Regions from separate parts of the Paenibacillus sp. FSL R5-0928 genome, predicted to be linked through region 2. Evidence: predicted binding sites of a transcription regulator. Region 2 holds the regulator's gene; the other holds the start of a gene.
What was found. The regulator Rex, encoded in region 2, represses fermentation and respiration genes when NADH is low (regulators of the CRP and FNR family bind a similar motif). The targets are predictions, from matches to a motif close to TTGTGAAATATTTCACAA.

Region 1: nirB (nitrite reductase large subunit NirB) is a predicted target of Rex. The motif match lies at 1,816-1,833, and genes of this name have one in related genera.

What each region holds. Positions count from the first base shown of each region.
Region 1 is NZ_CP150225.1:5,115,160-5,119,058, forward strand. Features, by position in the region: gene nirB (nitrite reductase large subunit NirB) at 1-1,698, opposite strand, end outside; gene MKZ16_RS23165 (hypothetical protein) at 1,930-2,640, opposite strand; gene ric (iron-sulfur cluster repair di-iron protein) at 2,791-3,486, opposite strand; gene MKZ16_RS23175 (hypothetical protein) at 3,784-3,899, opposite strand, start outside.
Region 2 is NZ_CP150225.1:4,815,626-4,819,524, forward strand. Features, by position in the region: gene MKZ16_RS21740 (DUF5590 domain-containing protein) at 1-31, opposite strand, end outside; gene MKZ16_RS21745 (amidohydrolase) at 204-1,505, opposite strand; gene MKZ16_RS21750 (redox-sensing transcriptional repressor Rex) at 1,492-2,145, opposite strand; gene dinG (ATP-dependent DNA helicase DinG) at 2,276-3,899, opposite strand, start outside.

The DNA.
Region 1 (3,899 bases), 300 kb from region 2:
AACGGTATAGGTTCCGTCTTTCTGAATATTGGCTCCCATACGTTCATTAACAAAACGTGATTCCTTCTCATCTTGATGTGTATCCGGATTTAGCATCCCCAGATAATAGTTAATCGCCGGACGGCATTTAGAGCAGCCTTCTTCTTGTTTCCAACCCAGTACATGCATAACCTCTTTAGTAGTACTAAGACCTTTAGCTGTAATCTCAGCAACAATCTCATCCCGGCTAAGCGTTGTACAGCTACAGATACCTTGCTTGGCAGACTGCTCAAAACTATCACCCAGGACAAATTGTAAAATTTGTTCTACAACCGGTTTACAACCTCCGCAAGAACGCGTCGCTCCTGTACATGCTTTGATCTCGTCCACAGTAGTAAAACCATTTTCTATGACCGCATCCACAATCGCTTTTTTCGTAACCCCATTACAGCCACAAACGATTTCTTCGTCCGCCATAGCTTCTACAGATGTGCTCTTTTTGGCTCCGCTTCCGCAGCAGCCCGTACCCATGACCTCTGTATAAATCTCATCAGTCATTACAGCACCTTGTTTTACTAACTTTTGCAGGTTAGCCGATTCCGTCACATCCCCGAACAGGACTGCACCAACAATGACATTGTCTTTGAGCAGAATTTTCTTATAGGTTCGCTTCCATTCATCTTTGCTTGAGATTACAATGTGATAAGGGGAATCCATAAACTCACCTGCAGAAAATACATCCACACCGGAAATTTTTAATTTGGTGGAGACAACAGAACCTTCATATGGATTTGTATCGCTTCCGCAGAGATGTTTAGCTAGAACCATACCCTGCTCGAAGAGCGGCGCTACTAATCCGTAACAAACTCCGCGATGTTCGGCACATTCGCCAATGGAATATACATTCTGCATAGAGGTCTGCAAATAATCGTCCACTACAATCCCACGATTAACAGCAATTCCGCTTTCTTTTGCCACAGTTATATTCGGTTTGATGCCTACAGCCATAACTACAAAATCAGCTGCAAGTGTAGTGCCATCACTAAATTGTAAACCACTTACTCTCTGTTCCCCTGTCAATTCTACTGTTTGTTTGCCCATAGCAAATTTCACGCCTTGACGCTCTAGCTCAGCTTGCAACATAGAGGAGGCATTACGATCAAGCTGGCGCTCCATTAGATCTTCCATCAGATGCACTACAGTAACGTCCATGCCAAGGTTCACAAGACCCTTTGCCGCTTCCAATCCAAGTAAGCCCCCGCCGATTACCGCCGCTTTGTTGTATTGTTTAGCCGCAGCTAGCATCGCATCACAATCTGCAATATCCCGGAAACCCACCACGCCTTCCTTATCACAACCAGGTACAGGTAAAATAAATGAATTCGAACCCGTTGCAATAATCACTTTATCGTAAGAAACAGCCATACCGTTATCCGCAATTACTTGCTTGGAATGCTCGTCAATTCGCGTAACTGTTGTTCCTGTATGCAAGGTAATGTTGTTATCTTCATACCAGTTCCAGTCGTTTAGGATGATATCATTGATGGTTTTGCTGCCTTCGAGAACATAGGACAACATGATCCGATTATAATTGGGGTGAGGTTCGCTTCCAAAGACCGTAATGTCATAAGCTCCACCTAGCTTCAATATTTGCTCTAGCGTACCTATGCCTGCCATACCGTTGCCGACTAATACTAATTTTTCTCTCTTCGCTGCCATAGTTAGGTGCCTCCTCAGTCTTATCCGTTCTTGTTGAACTTTGCTTCAACTTATCTTCTACATAATGAAATTATACATTTCAAAATTTAAGAGAGATTGTGATTACAGTCACATTAAATGTGAATGTTTTCACATAAAAAATAAGACAACTTTGTTAGGTTCTAAATTCTAATAAAAAAAGCCAGATCACAGGTTCTGAATAACCGTAGATCTGGCATTTATGTACTTTTTTTAACGTATAGCCAATAAAATCTCCAATTCATCCTGCACTCTAAGCTTCATGTCCATTCCATTCTCAAGCAGCTGCTTCCCATTCACCTTCATCTTCCAAACTTCATTGCTAAGAGGAGTATAATCACCAATGGATAACACCTTTTTGTTGTCTTCGGTCAACTGCACCACACTGCTGTTCTTCAACAAACCTCTCACTGTTAAATCTTCAGTAAATCCCATAACATATGAATGATTCAAATTCACTTGCTCACTTCCGCCATTCACGGTCAACAACACAATTTGAAGGGGTTCCTCTTGTTCCTTAGACATCGCCGTAATTACTAATTTTGATTCATGCCCGACGGTTCGACCCCAATCCTCAGATCCAATGGTCTCCCCATCCATTTGCAGCTCCCAATTCATTCCTGGACTGAGTGAAATATTATTTACCGTTAGAATGCTTGTGTTATCCTCAGAAAAGGTGGCCTTCCCACTACCTTTCAGTAGGTCAAAGATCGTTATCCCTTTTCTGTAGCTCTCGCTAAGCTGCTTGTCCAAAGGGTTGGTCAGCAAGTCATTTCCCGCAACGATAAGCGAAAGCGTAGGCCCGTCTGATCCTGCTAAGCCATTATTCCCTTCATTATTAACGTCAGCAAGAGTCGAACATCCACCTATTATGAATACGATGACTAATCCTAGTAACAACCTCCACATATATTTCGTGGGCATAGTGACACCGCCTTGTCCCGCCTAATGACCACACAGCGTCTCAGGCTTGTAGTAAGTTATGCATACTGTCTATTTAAGAATAACGTAAATAAGCTTTGTTCTCAAATATAAAAAAAGTCCCCTAAGGGACTCTTTGAAAACTCATTTTTTCTACTGGAATCTAGGGAACAATATATTATTCTCCAGATGAACATGTTCAAAAGTCATGCTCTCCAGCTCCTCTAGCCGGGCATAAGTCAAACGATAGGTTGTACAAGCATGAGCCGGTGGGGTGAAATCATCTGTTATTTTGCGTATTTGTCTCAATATATCGCCTGCTGTGTCATGTTCACTCTCAAGTTCAAATAATGCCTCGCGAAGTGTGGTCAGCCCTTCTTCACTTGGATTGGCATCATACGCTAATAATTTCGGAAACTCATCTTCCTCTTCTTTAGCTGTATGCTGTAGCAGATCTTCCTTGAGTGCATTAAACAAACTATATAACTCTTCTAAATGAGGTGAATCTCCGCCATGAACCCGGTATACCTTAGTTACATTTTGGCTAATCAGGGGCAGTTCTTCCCGCAGGTAATGGTGATGTTTACTCACAATATGGTCGATTAACTCTGCAGAAGGTGCTGTGTTCCATGCGAGTTCTTCTTGTGGTACCGGATATTCCTCGAACAGCTTGTTGAGATCACTAATGATCATCTCTTGATCTAGTCCACGCTCTACAGCTGCTTCAGCAAGAGGTTTGGCGCCTCCACAGCAGAAATCAATCCGTTTAGACTTGAAATAATCCGCAGCTTTTGGGAATTGCAGCACAATATCTTTTACAAGGGCATCTGGAGTAAATCCAGGTTGCACCGATTGCTTATGCTGTAAATCTGAAATTCTATCATTAGGTTGTTTAGTTTCCATAATAGTTCCTCCTCGGGATATGTGATCAGGTTCTGAAAAAATCTTTTCTACCTGTTCACCTTAACCCTGAAAGGAGTTTTGACTTGTGATTGTACTCACGAAAATTGTATCTCTTTGTTGAACGAAAAAGGTCAATCATGGAGATAAATCCCCACAATCGACCTGTCTTTTGTTTACCACACGGGCATCAGTAATGTTATTTGTCTTACATTTATCTATTCGGTCACACCAAATCTGTATCTTTTATTGAACATAAGCCTGCATATACGTTCGCTTCCCCTTTGCGTCCTTCAAATAAGGTCCTAAGCCAGCAAAGCGGGAGTGATCCATATAAACACCAGTCATCCATCTTCCCTCTG
Region 2 (3,899 bases):
CCAGGAGGATCCATTTTTTCCTTTTCTTCAAGGTACAGCTCCCTTTCTAGTAATATATCTTTTTTGATTATATAACACACCCGCGTGTTTATCCAAAATTTCATAATTTTCTAGCTTTCCCAGCCTTTAAAATGTACAAAAGGCCGCAACTTTTGCTAAAAGCAAAAAGTCGCAGCCTATTATTTATTCGTTATTATCCAGACTTAACGCTTCAATAAACCTTCGAAGGCTTCTTGCGCTTTACGCCGGATAGCTTCCTCATCCAGGGTTAAGCATTGTCCATGCTTGATGACCTGTTTACCATTCACCCACACATGCTCAACATCCTTAGCGCTAGCAGAGTAAACTGCATGAGACAACAGATCTGTGTGTGGCAGCAAATGCGGCTGATCTATATCAATTGCAATGAAATCAGCTTTCATCCCAACAGCAAGTCTACCTACATTATTTAAAAAGATGGACTGGGCGCCATATTCTGTAGCCATACGTAGAGCTTCTGGAGCTGGAACAGCCGTTGGATCACCGCTGACACCCTTATGAATGAGAGCTGCAAGCCGCATCTCTTCAAACATATCCAAGTTATTGTTGCTTGCCGCGCCATCCGTGCCAAGAGACACCTTCACACCAGCTTTTAGAAGATCAGTAACCCGAGCCACTCCGCTAGCCAGCTTCAAATTACTGCCCGGATTATGAGAGACACCCACATTATGGCGAGCCAAGATCTCAATCTCTTCATCATTTAAATGAACACCATGTGCAACTATCGAGGGACGTGTGAACATTCCAAGCTTCTCTAAGTGAGCTACAGGACGCAACCCGTAATCCGCCACATTTTGTTCCACTTCACGTTTCGTTTCGGACATATGCGTATGCATCGGTAAATCCAGATCATGCGCTGCCTGCACGAACTTAACCAGGAAGTCCGGAGGGCAAGTATAAGGGGCGTGCGGCGAGATCATAGTAGTAATTCTACCGTCCGCCTTTCCATGCCAGTTACGGGCAAAAGAAATCGCTTCCGCAAGCTTGTGATTCTGTACATCCTCTGGACATAACCCGATCACACCACGCATCAATACGGAACGGATACCTGATAACTCAGCTACCTCAGCTACTCGGTCCATATGATCATACATATCGAGGAAGGTCGTAGTTCCACCCTTCAGCATTTCCAATACAGATAAGGAGGTTCCCCAGTATACATCATCACCGGTGAACTTTTCCTCCATCGGCCACATTTTCTCCTGAAGCCACACTTGTAGCGCTAAATCATCTCCATATCCACGCAGCAAAGACATCGCCGCATGACCATGTGTGTTTACAAGTCCAGGCATGAACAGCAGACGACTGCCATCAACCACTTGCACTCCAGCTTCCATCTGAGGCTCTTCTTTTCCTATGTAAGTGATTAAATCATCTTCAATAGTCATATATCCACTCAGAACCGGCTCATCCGTTCCCGGAGTCAGAAAATACCCGCCCTTAATTATCGTTTTATTGCTGTTCATGTTCGCTTTCTTCCTTTCCATCCCGCAAGTAATAAGCAAGACTTTGCAGATCAGTTGTAAAATCAGCTGCATGCACCCGGATATTCGGTGGTGTCTTCAGAATCACAGGGGCAAAGTTCAAAATCGCTTCAATCCCAGAAGAAATGAGAATATCTGCTACATTTTGAGCTTCTGAATCAGGTACGGTAATAATGGCAATGCGAATACCTTGCTCACGAATCGTGCTGCCTAGTTCATCCATTGGTTGCACAGTAAGGGAGTTGATCTTACGTCCAACCTTAGGAGCGTACGAATCAAATATAGCGGTGATTTTCATTGTATCTTTAAGATATGCATTGTAATTAGACAAGGCATGTCCGAGATTACCTGCCCCTACTAAAGCTACATTAAGCTGTTGATCCAGCTTCAGAATATGACGGATTTTCTCAATAAGATACGTTACATCATAGCCGATACCTTTTCTGCCGAAGTCACCAAAATACGCTAAATCCTTACGAATCTGTGCGGGATTAAGATCCAGCTTTTGTCCAAGTTCCTGAGAGGAAACTGTTAATATTTCGCGATTCTGGAGATCATTCAAAAAACGCAAATACACAGGTAGTCTGCGAACAACGGCTTCTGATATTTTATCCGATTTCATATTTTTCCTCCTAAAAATAGTAATGTTCTTGTGAAAATCCATATTCAAACGTATACCTCTCCTTATTAAGGGCGGTACTGTAACTTACCGCCCTTAAGGATAAGGAGGAGCTAAACTGAAGACGAGCATTTTAAGAAGCGCCGCCATCCTCTAGCCATTCCGCTATGCGGGGGACCATTTGATCAGTCAGCATATGCTCCATTTTGGGACCAGGCAATGAATAAAGGAAATACTTCCCGTAATGAGATTCAATAACCCTTGTATCATAAACAATAACTATTCCGCGATCCTGCGCCGTGCGAACCAGTCTTCCGAATCCCTGCTTAAAACGAATAACCGCTTGAGGAACAGACAATTTCATGAACGGATTCTTCTTCTGAGCCTGCAATAACTCCGACTTCGCTTCCGCCAACGGGTGATTCGGCGGTTGAAACGGAAGTCTCACGATGGCCAGGCAAGTCAGTGCTTCACCTGGAATATCTACACCTTCCCAGAAGCTGCTCGTCCCCAGCAGAACGGATGCTGCACTGTCCTGAAAGCGGCGGATCAGCTTGCTCCGGCTGCCACCTTCCACGCCTTGACCAAGCACCGTAATCTCTTGTGAGGCCAAAGCCTCTTTAAGCGGATCATATACCTGACGCAGCATTTTATAAGAAGTAAACAGAACCAGCATCCGCCCACGTGTTGTTTTGGCAGCTTCTGCTAACGACTGTACGAGTGTATCGACAAATCGAGCATCGCCCACACTGCCCTTCACACTAGGAAAATCACGCGGTATAACTAGCAGCGCCTGCTCGCGATACTTAAAGGGAGAAGGAAGGAGTGAAGTCATTAGACGTCCCTCTTCCGCAGCTTCGTTAAGTCCGAGATTATCAATCATAAACTGAAAAGATTTATCTACAGACAGCGTCGCCGAGGTAAGCACGATGCTTTTTTTCTTATCGAAGAACAACTCTTTAAGCTGGCTGCTAACATCCACAGGGACGGCATACATCTGCAGTGATTTGCTGCGGTAATTTCCATTTGCCTCCAGCCAATATACTACATTATCGTCATTCAGCCCCATAAAGAATCTTACTTGCTCACGTATGGAAGCCAAATCCTTAAATAAACCGCTAATATCAGTAACAAGACTGTCTGCTGAGGATTGGCTTTCCTGGTCACGCATCTCATTAAGCATTTTATCACCCTTACGGATGATGTCGCTTAACGTCAGATTCATAGTGTTCTCAAGCGCAACTAATTCATCCCAATCCTTCGGCTTACGGGCGGGAAGCAAACGCATAACCAGTTGTCCCGCTTCCCCTGCTGCTGCATCACTGCGTTCCGGCAAAAGGCTGAACAGCTTGTCGCTGAGTGCATCCCAGGTTTCTTTGACAGTAAGCAGATCCGGGTAGATCCGATCGATGACTCCGCTCCATTCTGAAGCCTCTTCACTGCCTGACGACTGTAAGATCTGGCGCAGAGCAGGAAGCTGTCCGTTTCGGCTATCTTTATACAGTCGCGATAACGTGTGTGCCACAGTGAAATGCTTCATATGCATGCCAAGATGTTTACCAGCCACATCTTCTAAATGATGTGCTTCATCAATTACAAGATGCTCGTAAGCTGGAAGCAGCTGGTGCCCAGCTTTAACATCTGCGAATAGCTTGGAGTGGTTCGTAATGACCACGTCAGCAATCCCAGCTTCATGCTTGGCCCTATGATAATAGCATTTGCGGAACCAAGGACAGGAACGTCCCAGACAGGAATCG